Regions from separate parts of the Bradyrhizobium sp. WSM2793 genome, predicted to be linked through region 1. Evidence: riboswitches for the same ligand, from Rfam matches in the RefSeq annotation. Region 1 holds a riboswitch; the other holds the start of a gene.
What was found. A riboswitch is a leader RNA that binds a small molecule or an ion and turns the genes downstream of it on or off. The one in region 1 is predicted to bind cobalamin.

Region 1 (7,786 bases):
TCAGCAAGACCATCGCCGCCGAGAGCCGTGATCTGAACGAAGTCTATCGTGGACTTGCGGACAATTTCCTGAGCGTCTCTCCGCGGTTCGGACGCTTCCTCTACATGTGCGTCCGTGCCTGCAAGGCACAGCGCATCGTCGAGTTCGGCTCCTCGATGGGGATTTCCGCGATCTACATGGCGGCGGGCCTGCGCGACATCGGTGGCGGCCGCCTGATCGGGACCGATCTCGAACCCGGCAAGATCGAGCGGGCGCAAGCGAACCTTGCCGCCGCGGGGCTCGCCGACCTCGTCGAGTTCAGACACGGCGATGCGCGCCAAACGCTCAGCTTCGGCCTCGGCGGCGAGGTCGACATGGTGATGCTCGATGGCGCTTTCACTCTCTATCTTCCCATTCTCAGGCTGCTGGAGCCGCACCTGAAGCGCGGTGCGCTCATCGTTGGCGAGAACGCGCTCGAGGAAGCCTCGGGCTATATCGACTACGTGCGCGATCCCGAGAACGGTTACCTCTCACTATCGCTGCCGTTCGAGCCGGGACGCGGCAACGAATTCACGATCAAGACCCGATGATCGGCGCGGCGGTGAACTCTGTGATGGAGCCAGACTTGAACGAGCCCGCTCACGAGCCACAGACGTCCGAGCCATCGCGGGCACCGCAGGGACGGTTCACGCGGATGTTGCTGCGATGGCTGATGCGTCCTGCACACGTTACCGGCGTTGAGACACTCTCACAGCGTTTCCGGCTCGTCGAGCTCGAAGGCGAAGCGCTGGAGAACGTCGCCTGGACGGCCGGCGAGAAGATCCAGGTCGCGATGGGCTCGGGCCTGAGCGCGCGCACCTATACGCCGATGTCGTGGGACGCCGGCAACGGCAGAACGCGGCTCCTCGCCTTTGCACATGGCGATGGCCCCGGCAGCCGCTGGGTCAGCGGCTTGCACGCGGGCGATGCCTGCCAGTTCTTTGGTCCACGCCGCTCGTTCGACGTCGCGGACCTCGGAGCGCCCATCGTTCTGTTCGGCGATGAAACCTCGTTCGGCCTTGCGGCCGCGTTGCGCGCCAGCCTGCAGGCTGGCGGCGCGCTCCATCTGTTCGAGGCCACCGATATCGCAGAGTCGAGACTGGTGCTGGACTCCATCGGCCTCGGCCAGGCCAGATTAATCGCACGCAGTGCCGATGACACCCATCTTGCAACTGCAGAATCCGAGCTGCTGCGCCTTGCCGCAAACGGCGCACAGTTCGTCCTGACCGGCAAGGCACCCTCGATCCAGCGCGTCGGCCGCACCCTGAAGGCCGCCGGCGTCGCATCATCGCGGATCAGGGCGAAAGCCTATTGGGCACCGGGCAAGACCGGTTTGGATTAGAGAGAGCCGATGGAACCGCCGGCCCTCGGTCAGAACCTACGGGTCGGTCGGGGCCGCAGACGCCGCCAGCCAATCGCGATCCCGGTGACGGAGAACACCAGTCCCAACGCACAGAGTCCGACGATGATGGTATCGCGCAGACGCGGGTGCGCCACCAGAAGGGGAAAATCGAGCGTGTGGAGCGCGCTGTAGAGCCAGCGATAGGCCCGCCGCGATGAATCCAGCCTTTGCAGCACACTGCCGTCGGCACCGTCGATATCGAACCAGAGGTCGCCGCAGCGCGAACGGTAGACGGGCGCACCGGCAATAGCCGATTGCGCGGGGTAGTCGTCGTTGACAGCAAGAACGGACGCGGCGCCGCAGCCGGCAGCAAGGTGCGCCACGAGACTCTGGATCTCATGCACGTCCAGAAATTCCGTTGGTCCGTCGCGGGACGCGTCCCCTGCCTTGATCAAGACCTGATGGTCAAGGCTCATCCGATCGCGGCGATAGACGTTGCCGTTGAAGGCAAACCATTCGATCTCCCGAGCCGAGGGCGATATCGGCTGCCGATCGAGCCCTGAGGCAGCCGCCCAATCAGGCGGCGCGTTCATCACGCCGGATTCGGCCAAGGTCAATTGTCCGCGCGAGAACAGCCGGCCGTGATCCATCGAGAGCCAGCCGCTGAGACTCCATGTCAGCACGAACATTGTTGCCGCGAGGCCAATGACGTGGTGCAACGCGTGCCAGCCACGATAGGGCGAGGACATCCGGCGCCCTCGCAGCTTCACCCGAGCGATCCCGAGCACAGCGCCAAGCATCGCCGCGATCAGGGCCAGCAATGACAGTGTCCAGACGACGCGATCCCACAGCGACCAGTTGCTTCTCAGGACCGTCGGATAAATCCAGTGCAGCACACTGCCGGCCCAATTCCAGCCCCGCTCGCGCCGCGTCGTATCCAGGACGATCTCGCCGGTGGGCGAGGAGACATAGACTTCCGTCCCGGCAGCATCGCCGAGCGCCACGCGAAACAGCGGCCGGTGGCGATCGAAGCCGTTCGGAACGCTCCACTGATCATAGTCCGAACGGGCAACGACCGCGGCCTGCACGGCATCGAGCCCGCGATTGCGCGCGTGCTCCCGCGCGATGGCAAGCGCGGTATCGGCCATTGCGACCGACGCATCCGCTCCGTCGGAGGCACGGACCGCGCGCACGCGCGATGATCCCGACACGATGTAGACCGCTGCATCGCTCCGCTGGATCAGCCGAACGCGCACGGCGTCCACGACCCCGCTCACAGCGACCGCCGCCGCAACCGGGATCCTCGCCGCTTCGCGATCCACCGGCGCCAGGCCGGCAAACCGTTCCGCTTCCGTCAGCGACGGAAACGGCACGAAGTGCATCACGATCCCCGTCGCGAACCACATCGCGAACAGCAGGCAGAACGCGATCCCGAGCCAGCGATGCGTAAGGACGATCGCGCCCATCATGCGTTCATGATCCTACCATTTGAACGCGGCCGAGAGCTCGTAGGTCCTGGGCGCGCCGAGCAGGATCTGGTCGGGATAGAACGGATCGCCCCAGATCGCATAGCGCTTATCGGTGATGTTGCGGACGCGGAAGGTCAGGCGTGCCTGGTCGACCGCGCTGAACACCGTCTTGGGGATATCGACGAAGGCGTAGACGTCGGCGACGGTATACGCCTTCATCGTCACGACATTGGCATCGGTGTTGTAGCGGTCGCCGACATGGCGGCCAGTGATGCCGAGCTCTACCGGCCAGGGCGTGAAGAAGCGCCAGGACGCGCCAGCATTCGCCACAATGCGCGGCACGTTCGGCGGCGTATTGCCGGAGAACGAGCCGCCGGCGAAATTGTAGTCGGCATAGCGGGCATCGACATAGGCGATGTTGCCCCACAGGCGCAGCGGATCGATCGGACGAACCGAAGCGGCAAGCTCGACGCCCTTCGATTCCTGGCGCCCGGCGATGTTGAGCGCCATGCCGCCCGCCGCTGCATAGACGTTCTTGCGCACGATGTCGTAGGCCGAGAACGACCACTCCGCCCTGTTGTCCCAGAACAGGTGCTTGACGCCGGTCTCGTAGGTACGCGAGGTCGTCAGATCGAGCGGCTGGGTCGGCAACAGCAGGAAGCTGGTGTTCGCGGCGACGTCGGCGCCGGTTGCGTACTGGCTGAAGAAGGTCAGGCCGGGCACGGCCTCCCAGGTGTAACCGATGCGGCCCGTCACCGGCGCCCAGTCTTTCGTGAACGGAAAGCCGGCTCTCACAAGCCCGGCGGAATCGGTCGAATTGCGGTCGAGCCCGATATGCTCGACGCGCAGGCCGCCGATCAGCGCGAAGGTCCGCGTCAGCTTCAGCCGGTCCTCGAACGACAGCGCCTCGTTGTCGATCCGCGCGGTCTGCTGCTGCGTCGTCAGCAGGCCGTAAAAGCCGCGGTTCGGATCGACCAGCGAGACATAATCGTTCGGGAAGTTTGCCGCGCCCGGCCTGACGAAATCGAGATAGCTCGACGACAGCGTCGTGACCAGCCGATTGTCGAAACCGGCGATATCAGCGTCCCAGATCAAATCGGTGATGTTGCCGACGAGGCGCTGGCTGTGCGCGACATAGAAGCGCTCGCGATACACCTGGTTGTTGGTGGAATCGAACGCCTCGATCTCGTTGTTGAACCAGGTACGCTCCGCGCCGTAGCCATAGGCTTGACTCTTCAGCGTCAGGTCCGGCGCCAGCTTCAGCTCGAAGCCGCCGCGCAGCCACACCTCCTGCGCGACGTTGCGGTTGTCGAGGACGTTGTAGTTGGTGTTGAAGGTGCGGTCGTCGATCGTGACCGCGCCCAGGTCGGTCCTGTTGAAGTAGTTGCCGGAGACGATCCCCGACGTCGCATGCGAGCCGCTGAAGGCGATAGGCACCAGCGGCGCGCCCCAATAGGCTTTCGAGCGGTCCTCGCGATATTCGATCGCGCCCCAGATCTTGAGACTGTCGGAGATGCGGTAATTGAGCTGGCCGGACACATCGAGCATCTTGGTATTGGTGTCGTCGGCAAAGCCGTTGAGTGCGGAACGGCTGATGTCGAAGCGATAGTCGAGGCCTTGGACGTTGGTGCTGCCGCCCGAGCCGTAATGCGCGCGGAACGAATTCAGCGAATCCCAGGAGAAATCAGCTTCGTTCCGGATCGGTCCCGTATGCGGCTGCTTGGTCACAAAATTGATCGCGCCGCCGGCGGCGCCTTCACCCGAGATCAGCGAGGCCGGGCCCTTCAGGAATTCCACGGCTTCCAGATTGGCGGTGTCCATGATCCGCGAGGTCATGTTCTGCGGGCCGATCTTGATGCCGTTGTAGAGCGTGTTGATCTGGCTGTTGGTGAAGCCGCGCATCGAGAAGGCGGAAGGTTCGGCCGGATTATCGCCGGCGGTGACGCCGACCGCGCCCTGGGCCACGTCGGACACAGTGCGATAGCCCTGCTCGCGCATGGTCTCGGCGGAGATCACCTCGACGGTCGCGGGCGTCTGTCGCACCGTCAGGCCGAGCCGCGAAGCGCTTTCGGCCACGGCGTTGCTGTTGAGCGGCGTCGGGGGTGCCGTAGCCGGCACGACGGGTTTCGGCATCGCTGCCGCGGCCGCCGGCCTGCGCGCTGCTGCCCTGCGCGTGCTCTGCGCCTCCCGGCCGGCAGGCTTGGCCTGCTGGCGGGATTGGGCCGGCGATACTTCGACGGGCGGCAGAGGTTCGCGGGCCTGCTGCGCCAGCGCAGTGGGCTGATCGAGAGCGGCAAGGGATGTGAGCGCGGCGGATGCGAGCAGGAATTTTCGCGGTCGTACGATACGGATGGAAGACACGGTTTTCGGACCTCGGTATGACGTCAGTGGCACGTCACAGCGAACGAGGTCTCATCTTTTGGCCCTTCAGCCGTCCGATGAAGCCGAATGTCTGTACTCCCCGACCGACATCTTCGCGTGTGACCACGGCTGACGGCAGGTCTCCTGGCTCGCGGGTCATCACCACTTCGTCGCCTTCCCGGGACCGAGGACCCAGTGGCTTCTGACGAAGGATTATCCGCTCACAGTTGCGGGGGCAGCCACGGCGTTGGGGACAATGTCCCCGCACCGTATTCCCTTTTCATCCCCTCTCGGGGAAACCGTCGCTAGCATCTAGGATTACCATCACAACAGAGTCAATGTGCCAGTTGCGGCGTTATGGCCACAACGACCAACTTCCTTGGAGATGAGCATGGAAGGCGAGACTTTCCTCTGGTTGATACGGCACGCGCCCGTCGCGAGCGTCACAGGCACCATCCATGCCGTCGACGCGCCGGCCGATCTCAGCGATCGCGTGCAACTGGACGCCGTGCGACGGCGCCTGCCGAGGGATGCCGCCAGCTACGCAAGCCCGTCGCGGCGCACGGTCGAGACGGCACGCGCGCTGGGACTCGAACCGAAGCTGGTCAGTGAATTCCGCGAGCAGGATTTTGGTGACTGGACCGGCCATCGCCATGACCAACTCGAGGCGACCCGCGGCGAGGCTTACGCGCAGTTCTGGAGCGATCCGGCTGGCGGACGGCCGCCGGGCGGCGAGAGCTTTGCGGATCAGGTCGCGCGTGTCCGGCTGGGCCTGTCGCGGATCGCAGCCGGATCGGCCACGCTCGTCGTGCATTCCGGCACCATCCGCGCCGCGCTCTGCATCGCGCTGGATCTGACGCCGCAGGCCGCCTTGCGCTTCGTGGTCGATCCGCTGTCGCTGACCCGGATCGATCGCCTTGCGGCCGGCTGGCGCGTCGTCTCCGTCAATCAGCCGATCAGTTAGGTCTGTCAGGCACATTGGCCTGCGCGAACGTCGCCATGCCGTTGTGAAGGCTACAGGCGAGCCGCACCAGCGGCAGCGCGATGGCGGCACCCGATCCCTCGCCGAGCCTGAGATCGAGGCTGATCAACGGCTGCACGTTCAGCGCGCGCAACACCAGCCGATGCCCCTGCTCCGCCGATTGATGCGACGGCAGTAGGAACGGCCGGCACGACGGATTGAGCCGTACTGCTGCGAGCGCCGCCACCGATACGATGAAGCCATCGATCAATACGGGAATACGGCGCTGCGCCGCCGCAATGATCGCACCTGAGATCGCCGCGATCTCCAGGCCGCCGACGGCACACAGGATTTTTTCGGGCGAGGCGCCGCCAACGCCGTGACGCGCGATCGCCGCGTCGATCACGCGGGCCTTATGTGCGCGGCCGGCCGCATCGACGCCGGTGCCGCTGCCCGCGATCTCTTCGGCGCTGATGCCGAGCAGGCCCGCCGCGATCGCCGCCGACGTGGTGGTGTTGCCGATCCCCATCTCGCCGAAGATCAAGAGATCGGGCTGATTGGCTTGCGCGCGCGCAACCGCGCGCTGGCCGGCCTCGAACGCATACGCCAGCTCGGCGGGTGCGAGCGCGGCTTCGACGCTGAAATCGCGCGTGCCATGGCGCGGCTTGTCGGAGATGACACCCGCCATCGCCTCTGTTGCCAGCGTGCCGGCGTCGACCACCTCCAGGCTCGAGCCAAGCTCGCGCGCCAGCACCGAGATCGCGGCGCCGCCGGAGGCAAAGTTCGCCATCATCGCGATGGTCACGGCTTGCGGATAGGCCGAGACGCCCTGCGCGACGATGCCGTGGTCGCCGGCGAAGACGATGATCGGCACCCGTGCGGCACGCGGCTGTTCGGTCGCCTGCAGGCCCGCAAGCTCGATCGCGAGCTGCTCCAGCCGGCCAAGTGCACCGGTCGGCTTTGTCAGTTGCGCCTGCCGTGCGATCGCCGCCTCGCGATGCACGGCGGAGACATCGGGGCAATTTCGGGTGACCCATTCGGGGAGCATGCTGCCTCGCTTACGGCCTGCGCTTGAGAATGTAGCTGTCCATGATCCAGCCATGCCGCTCGCGCGCTTCCTGCCGCGCCGCGACGATGCGCGGGCCAACCTCGGCGAGCACGCCGGACATGACGATCTGATCGGGCATGCCGAGATAGGCGCCCCAATAGATTTGAATCCCGGCTGGATCAAGCGACTGGAATGCCGTGCCGCCGTCGAGCATTACAACAACGGTATCCACCCCTGCCGGCCAGCCGCCTTCGCGCAAACGCCGCCCCGTCGTGACCAGAAAGGGCTCGCCTATATCGTTGAGCGGCAGCGCATGCGCCGCGCACAGCGCCTGGATCGAGGTGATGCCGGGCACGACCTCGATGTCAGGCAGGGGATTGAGCCGCCGCGCAATGCGCAGCGAGGAGTCGTAGAGCGAAGGATCGCCCCAGATCAGCAGCGCAACCTTGCCCTCGCCTTCGAGATGGTTCGCAATCGCTTTCGACCAAGTCGCGGCAACCGCATCGTGCCAATCGTCCACGCCCTTACGGTATTCCGCCTCACCTGCGTCGCGCACGGGAAGGTCGAATTCGGCGATGGCTGTCTTG
Region 2 (7,786 bases), on a different contig from region 1:
TGCGATCGAGGCCGAGCTTTGCGCGCGCAAGCTGGCCGTAATAGGCGGTCGGATAGCGCGCGGCCGCCCGGTAGCTCATGCGAGCATCGGCCACAGCACCCATCGCCTCGGCGGCACGGCCGCGCCAGTAATGGGCACGCGACAGCGCGATCGGATTGGCCGAGCCTGCATCGATGGCGGCGAAGTGCACCATGGCCGCCTGGGGATCATTCAGGAAGCGCAGAGCGATCCAGCCGCACATGAAATGATAGTCGACGCGGTAGACTTCCTTCTCGGGCACCGCGGCGGTACGCACCACGTCATACGCCGTTTTGAACTTGCCCTGGTCGAGCAGCTTGCGCGCGAGCATGCGACGCTCGCGCCACCAGGCGTCGGTGTCCTGCGCGGCCATAGTGTCGGGCGCGGCGGCCAGGATCACCTCGGCGGCGTCGTCGATGCGATCCTTCTGGAGGTGCCATTGGGCGCAGCACAGCACATAGCCGAGATCGCGGCGCGCTTCAGTCGGTACGTCCTCGAGATAATCCTTGGCCTTGCTGGCCTTGCCGGTGACGGCGGCGCAGGCCTTGACGATCGCGAGCTCATCCTCGCCGAGCCGTTTCGCGGCGCGCCGCGCAGCCGCATAGTCCTTGGCGCCGAGCCGCTTGTCCATGCGGGCGCGATGATCCTCGGAGTTGAGCAGATCGCGGAACGCCTCGTAGGAATCCTCCTCGCTCCGCTCGGACAATTCGTCGGTGCGCCAGGCCTCGCGCACGAGCCGCGCGGCCCTGTCGGCGTCGCCTTCAGCGAGCAGCACGCGGGCGAGGGCGAACTTGCCCTTGGCGCTGGTCGGGCGGTCCATGGTGAATTTGTGCACGGTGGCCGCGTCGGCCTTCTCCTGCCACAGCCGCGCCTCGGCGCGGCGGCGAAGCAGGGCGCTGCTCGGCCAACCCGGATTGGCGGCGAGGAAGGCGGCATAACGCTTGAAATTGGCGGTGCTCTCGGAATGGCGCAGCATGAACCAGTCGGCGAGCTTCTGTCCGGCGGGATCAGCGATGCGGTCGCGCGCCGCGCTCGCATCATCCGTCTTGCCCTTGCGCGCGAGGTCGATCGCATCCTTCAGCGCGGCGAGGTCCCCGGTGAGCGGCGGGGCGGCCGGCTTCTCGGGCGGATCGTCGCCGGTCTTCTTCGACTTGCGCTTGGCCTCGGCATGCTTGCCATGGCGCGATTTCACCGCGGCATGACGCTGCTTGCCGGCTTTCGCCTCATGCGACTTCTTCGGCGCGGACGATTTGTGGCTGCTCTTGGCCGCCAGCTCGGTCGGAAGGAGGGCCATTGCGGCCACGGCAACGAGACACGCGAGCGAGCGTAGGCACTGGTTCATCCCATGGTCCCCCTGCGAAACCACTACAAACCAAGGTCCGCGACGACATGCGGCTTGAGAATCAACGACATCGAGAACGATGCCACGGCATCGTTTCGCATTCCTCACGCTGTCGCAACAATGCGGCAAAATACGGATGTGACCAGGGAACTTCGGCTGGGGAGCAAAGGTCAGCTTCTTTAACCTTTGTTAACGATCCGGGCCTGCGACGGTCAGGCTTGGTTCAGGGCGCCAGGAGGAACCAGATTGCGCGTGTTCCCGCAGCCAGATCCGGTGTATGGAGTTCCCTTGCTCCGTCCCTTTGGCCTTTGTCCCTGCAGCTATGCCGATTTTCAACCAGTCGATCAGGCGCAAGATCGTCGGTATCGCCCTCGGATTGATCGTCCTGATGCTGGTCACCTCGATCCTGTCGATGGTGATGTCGAGCCAGGTCGGCGTCCTGCTCGACGAGCTCACCAACCGCTACATCCCGGCCTATGGCGATCTCGCGCGCGCCAACATCCGCTCGCTGGAGCGATCGGTGGCGCTGCGGCGGATGATCATGATGAAGATGCAGGCGTCCTCGGACGAGGAGGCCTATGCGGCGCGCCTTCGCGAGTTCGAGGACGCCGACCGCAAGATCGAGGAGGAGGCCGAGCGCGCGCGCAAGCTGATCAACGCGATCATAGACGACCCTCGCACGCCGTCCGACAATGCCGCGCTGGCCCGGATCGAGACCCGTATCGAGACCGCCGTCGGCGAGCTGCGCCGCGATCAGAAGGAGAGCCACGCGAGGCTCCTCAACCAGATCGACGCACAGCAGATGGCGGAAGCGCGCGGCACCCTCGAGCATATCGACGCGCTGCGCGACCAGTTCAACCAGAAGATCGATGCGATCCGGGCCGACATGCTCAAGCAGGTCTTCGCCAGCACGTCGCAGGTGATCGGCCATCAGCACCAGGCGATCATCGTCTCGGGCATCGTGACGTTGCTCGCGGCGATCGTCGGCTTTGCCTTTGCGCTCCTGGTGTCCAGCGGCATCACGCGCCCGGTGCGGCTGCTGCTCGCCGGCACCCGCGAGGTCGAGGCCGGCCGCTTCGACAAGACCATCACCGTGTCCACGCAGGACGAGATCGGCGAGCTAGCCGCGGCCTTCAACCGCATGACCGAGCAGCTCAGGCACAACGAGCGCATCCGCGAGACCTTTGGCCGCTACATCGATCCCAAGGTGGTGCAGGGGCTGATCGACCGGCCCGAGGTCGCGATCGACGGCGAGCGCCGGGTCATGACCATCATGTTCTGCGACATGAGCGGCTTCACCTCGATGAGCGAGGGCATGACCCCGCGCGGCCTCGTCAGGGTGATGAACCACTATTTCACGGTGATGTCCGGACCGATCAGGAGCAATCGCGGCATCATCGACAAATATATCGGCGACGCCATCATGTCCTATTGGGGCCCGCCCTTCATCGAGGAGGACGAGCAGGCGCTCCTGGCCGGTATCGCCGCAACCGAGATGGTCGACCAGGTGCCCGCGCTGCAGAAGCAGCTGCCCGACCTGCTCGGCATCCGCGCCATGCCGGCGCCGTGTGACCTGCGGATCGGCATCGCCACCGGCGAGGTCCTGACCGGCAGCATCGGCTCCGAGCTGATGATGAGCTTCACCGTGATGGGCGATGCCGTGAACCTGGCGTCGCGGCTGGAGGCCGTCAACAAGGTCTACGGCACCCGCATCCTGATCTCGCAGGCAACTGCTGATGCGATCGGAGCGCGGCTCGAGCTGCGCGAGATCGATCGTCTGGCGGTCGCCGGCCAGAGCGCGCCGCAGCCGATCTTCGAGGTGATGGCGCGGGTGGGCGCGCTCACCGCCGCGCAGGACAGCCTGCGCACGCATTATGCCGAAGCGCTCGCGGCCTATCGGGCCCGCCGCTTCGACGAGGCGCGCGCCGCCTTCAACGCCGCGCTCGAAGCCGTCCCCGGCGACGGCCCCTCGCGCACGATGCTCGGCCGCATCGCGCAATTCGAGGCGAAGCCGCCGGAGCAGGGGTGGGACGGCGCCTGGCGGCTGGAGCAGAAATAGCCGTTTTGTTGGGCCGGCCCGCGCTGTCCGGAAAAAACGTTTCTACTCGATAACGATGTTCGCCGTGACCTATTTCCCGGGCTTAGGTTGGATGTCCTTGAGGCGTTTGACGGGGACACGCCGATGACGGAACTTCAGGACAGGCTGGAACGGTTCGAGACGCTCACCGCCGAATGCGAGCTGATCGCCAAGCTCGCCACCGACAGCACCAAGCGCGAGTTCTATCTGAAACTCTCGGAACAGTACCGTCAGCTGGCGGTGGACATGCGGCAGGCGATCGCGACCAAGGCTGCGGCCTGACGCGGGCTGCAATCCGTTCTTAAGGTTTGGCGCGCATCCTTGACGTCGCGAGCGATCGCTCGTGGTGGAAAGGCCGGGGTTCGCTGCAATGCAGCGCACCTCGCGAGTGTCATTTGCCATGCTTGACAGGGCAATCACATGCGCCTCGTTGCCGTGATCATAGTCGCGCTCATGACGGCGGCCTGCGACCAGGAGCAGGATATCACCGGCTCGACGCCGACCTGCCCGATGCGGAACTACAGCTACAATCCCCGCGACATGAACCAGTGCGTCAGTGCGTGCAAATCGTGCGATCGCGGCACCACGGTCACCTGCACCACCTCCTGCACCCTCAAGGGCGCGCGCTGAGACCACCGCTTTCTCCGGCGCACCCAGCGGCGGTGCTGGGGCACCGGAACGATTCACTTGGGTTAATCATTGAAGCAGGTGGGCAGGACGCGGAGTCCGATGGAAATGGGTATGCTCGATCCCGGTCGATTTCTGGTGTCGTGCTCGCATTGTGATGCCTGGCCGATGGCGGCCAATGTGAAGCGGTCGAGCTGGTCGGCGTCCCCGCACGAGGTCCGCTTTGTCTGCACGCGCTGTCGTCGCGAGGAGACCGCCATCGTCTCGGCCTCCGGCGAATTGACCCCGATCAAGCGCGTCGATGTTCCGCCGCACGACGTCGCTGTCGCCTGGGCCCAGGCGCAACGTGTGCGAGGGCGGACCTGAGCGCCCGGCATCCACCGGTCGATTGACTCCCGGGGCCAACGGCTCGTAAATGATCGGCGACGGTTCTCCTCAGGGAGATCAAAAGGGAATGTGGTGCGGGATTGTCCCAACGCAGGGATCTGTCTCAACGCCACGGCTGCCCCCGCAACTGTAAGCGGTGAATCTTTCGTCTCATGCCACTGGGAAACTCGGTCCTGGGAAGGCGACGCAAGGTCACGACCCGCGAGCCAGGAGACCTGCCGTCAGCCGTGGTCACACGCGAAGATGTCGGTCGGGGAGTACAGACATTAGCTTCACCGGAGCAATCCATCGCTCTGCCGTGAAACCTCGTTCGCTGTGACGTGCCACTGACGTCATACCGAGGTTACAATTGTGTCCCGTCTCGTCTCTGCCGCCAGGCGCCTTGCCGCCGGCCTGCTCGCATCCGTTTCCTTCCATTCGCTCGATCTGTCCTCCGCCTTCGCCCAGCACGCGCTTGCCGAGCAATTGCCGCCGATCGAAGTGACGCAGCCCGACGATCACAACCGCACGCGGGCGAGGGCGACCGGTGACGGCGAGGCGACTCGGCAGCGGGCGAGGACGAATGTCGCGCCGGCAGGCAATGGCGCCGGCTCATCCGGCTCCGGCGGTAAGGCTGCCGCCGGCAACGGCGGCATCGTCGGGGCCGCCACGACCGTCATCACGGCCGCGGATATCGCGCATTCGCCATCGCAGACGCTTGCCGAGATCATCGCGACGCAGACGCCGGGGGCCCAGATCACGACGCTCTATGGCGGCCAGATCGGCGCCAAGACCAGCGTGGACCTGCGTGGCTTCGGCGCCTTTGCCACCGCCAACACGCTGGTGCTGGTCAACGGACGACGGTTGAACGACGTCGACATGGCGCAGGTGGACCTCTCCACCATCCCGCTCAATTCGATCGAACGCATCGAGGTCACGCGGGGCAATTCCGGGGCGGTGCTCTACGGCGACAACGCGGTCGGCGGTGTGATCAACATCGTTACCAAAAATGGCGCCGGCGGACCGCCCGTAACCGCGCGCATCGAGGCCGGCTTCGGCTCGTTCAACACCAGGCTTGGCAATGTCTTGACCTCGCTCAATTCCGGTCCGTGGTCGACCTCGTTCTACGGCAATACGGTCAGGACCGATGGCTACCGCGATAACAATCGCAATTCGCAGCAGAACGGCGTCGGCAATCTCAATTACACGACGCCGGGCCTGAGTGCTTTTCTCACCGTCACCGGCGACAATCAGGAGCTGCGACTGCCGGGCGGCCGCACCGTCGATCCCTCCATCGGCCTCGACGAGCTCAGGGCCAACCGGCGAGGGACCAGCACGCCGTTCAACCACGCCAACCAGCAGGGTTTTGGCGCGACCGCGGGCTTCACCAAGACCCTGGTCAACGGCGTCGATCTCATTGTCGACGGCGGCGTGCGCGACAAGAAGCAGCAGAGTGCGTTCTTTTCCACCCCGACGCCGGTTCCGGCGTTCTTCACGTCGACCTATGTCGGTTCCCATCTGACGAATTGGTCGATCACGCCGCGGCTCAGCGTGAAGAGCCTGCTCCTCGGCATGCCGTCGCAGCTCCTGACCGGCATCGACTATTACGATGCGAGCTTTGAGCAGAACCGCGGCCCGGGGCAGGGGCTCTCCCCCTGGCACAATTACGACCTCAGGCAGCAGACGATTGCGGGTTATGTCCAGCACACATTGGGAATCGCGCCCGCGACCGACATCTCCTACGGCGCGCGGGTGCAGAACGTCAGACTTGCGGCACGCGACAATTTCGACCCGGCAGCTCCCTTCAACGCCGACATCGGCGCGCTGCCGCTGACGAGCAACGAGACCCAATATGCGCTGCATCTCGGGGCCGAGCATCGCCTCAACGACCAGGTCTCGCTGTTCGGCCGCATTGCGCGCGCGTTCCGCACGCCTGATGTCGACGAGCGCCTGTCCTCGGGGCCTTCCTTCGATCCCTTTACCTTCGCTGCGATCCCGCAAACGTTCCAGCTCAAGACCCAGACCTCTTGGGATATTGAGGGCGGTGTTCGCATCAAGGGCGGCGGGTTGCAGCTGCAGAGCAGTCTCTATCTGATGGATCTCACCAACGAGGTCCATTTCAATCCGGTCCTGTTCTACAACACCAATCTCGATCCGACCCGCCGCTACGGCTCGGAGACCAGCCTGTCCTATCGCGTCAACGATGCCCTGCTGCTGCGCTCCGGCGTGGCCTATACCCGCGCGGTCTTCCGCGAAGGCATCTGGGCCGGCAACGACGTGCCGCTGGTGTCGCGCTACACGGCGAGTGCGGGCATCACCTGGAACATCTGGCAGAATTACGTGGTGCTCGATGCCACCGCGCGCTTCTGGAGCGAGCGACGCATGGACAACGACCAGGCGGGCACCCAAAAGCCGATTCCCGCCAACGGCACGATCGATCTCAAGCTCAGCGGCCAGGTTGAGCGCTACTTCTGGTCCCTCAGCGTCAACAATGTGCTGAATGCGCTCTACTACGACTACGCCATCGCGAGCACCTTCACGGACGGCCGCTTCAGCGCCTATCCGCTGCCCGGCCGCACCTATCTGCTCAAGGCCGGCGCAACGTTCTGATTTTCGTCACGCGCCCCTAAATGGACTAGAATTCGAAAGAAGGAGATTCAACCATGGCTCTCAGCATCCTGCCGTCTGGTGGCGATCGCTTCCGGCTTCACCCGGTCGCGCCGCGCCTTGCGCCGATATTCTGCTTTGCGCTGCTGACGGCGTCATGCGCGCTCGCAAGTTTTGCGTTTGCCTGCGCCACGCCGTTCGCGGCCTTCGCCGTCGTTGCCGCGGCGATGCTGCCGCAGCGTCCGGCGCTGCTCGTCGTCACCGGCGCCTGGCTCGTCAACCAGACCATCGGTTTCGGCGTGCTGCATTATCCCGTTGACGCCAACACGATTGCCTGGGGCTTCCTGATCGGCGCGGCTGCGCTTCTGGCGACCGCGGCCTCGTCGACGGTACTCGGCCTGCTGCCGCAGGGCCGCACGCCACTGATGCTGGCGATCACGCTCGTCGCCGCCTACGGGATTTACGAGCTCGCGCTGCTCGCCACGACGCCGTTCCTCGGCGGCGAGGGCGCCTTCACCGCCGCGATCGTGACGCGCATTGGACTGACCAGCGCCGTCTGGCTCGCCGGCCTCGTTGCCATCTGTGAGATCGTGCGCCTGGTCGATCCGGCCGGACGCAAGCGAGCGATGTCCGCCTGAGCGGCCGATCGTGGCCGTAGCCGGATGGAGCAAAGCGCAATCCGGGGCCGCTCGCCCGGCATCTAGCACGGTCCCGGATTACGCTGGCGCTCCATCCGGGCTACGCGATCG

Region 2: it holds a riboswitch for cobalamin, as region 1 does, so the genes downstream of both, A3AS_RS0125065 (TonB-dependent receptor) here and A3AS_RS48125 (TonB-dependent siderophore receptor) in region 1, are expected to answer to the same signal.

Annotation. Positions count from the first base shown of each region.
Region 1 covers NZ_KB902768.1:506,908-514,693, reverse strand. Annotated here, with positions in the region: gene A3AS_RS0102225 (O-methyltransferase) at 1-569, shown strand, start outside; gene A3AS_RS0102220 (siderophore-interacting protein) at 566-1,360, shown strand; gene A3AS_RS0102215 (PepSY domain-containing protein) at 1,390-2,829, opposite strand; gene A3AS_RS48125 (TonB-dependent siderophore receptor) at 2,842-5,190, opposite strand; cobalamin riboswitch at 5,307-5,509, opposite strand; gene A3AS_RS0102205 (histidine phosphatase family protein) at 5,582-6,154, shown strand; gene cobT (nicotinate-nucleotide--dimethylbenzimidazole phosphoribosyltransferase) at 6,147-7,199, opposite strand; gene cobF (precorrin-6A synthase (deacetylating)) at 7,210-7,786, opposite strand, start outside.
Region 2 covers NZ_KB902791.1:317,409-325,194, forward strand. Annotated here, with positions in the region: gene A3AS_RS0125040 (transglycosylase SLT domain-containing protein) at 1-1,360, opposite strand, end outside; gene A3AS_RS0125045 (adenylate/guanylate cyclase domain-containing protein) at 1,683-3,419, shown strand; gene A3AS_RS48490 (hypothetical protein) at 3,543-3,719, shown strand; gene A3AS_RS0125055 (hypothetical protein) at 3,858-4,067, shown strand; gene A3AS_RS0125060 (hypothetical protein) at 4,167-4,430, shown strand; cobalamin riboswitch at 4,474-4,689, shown strand; gene A3AS_RS0125065 (TonB-dependent receptor) at 4,803-7,040, shown strand; gene A3AS_RS0125070 (hypothetical protein) at 7,094-7,675, shown strand.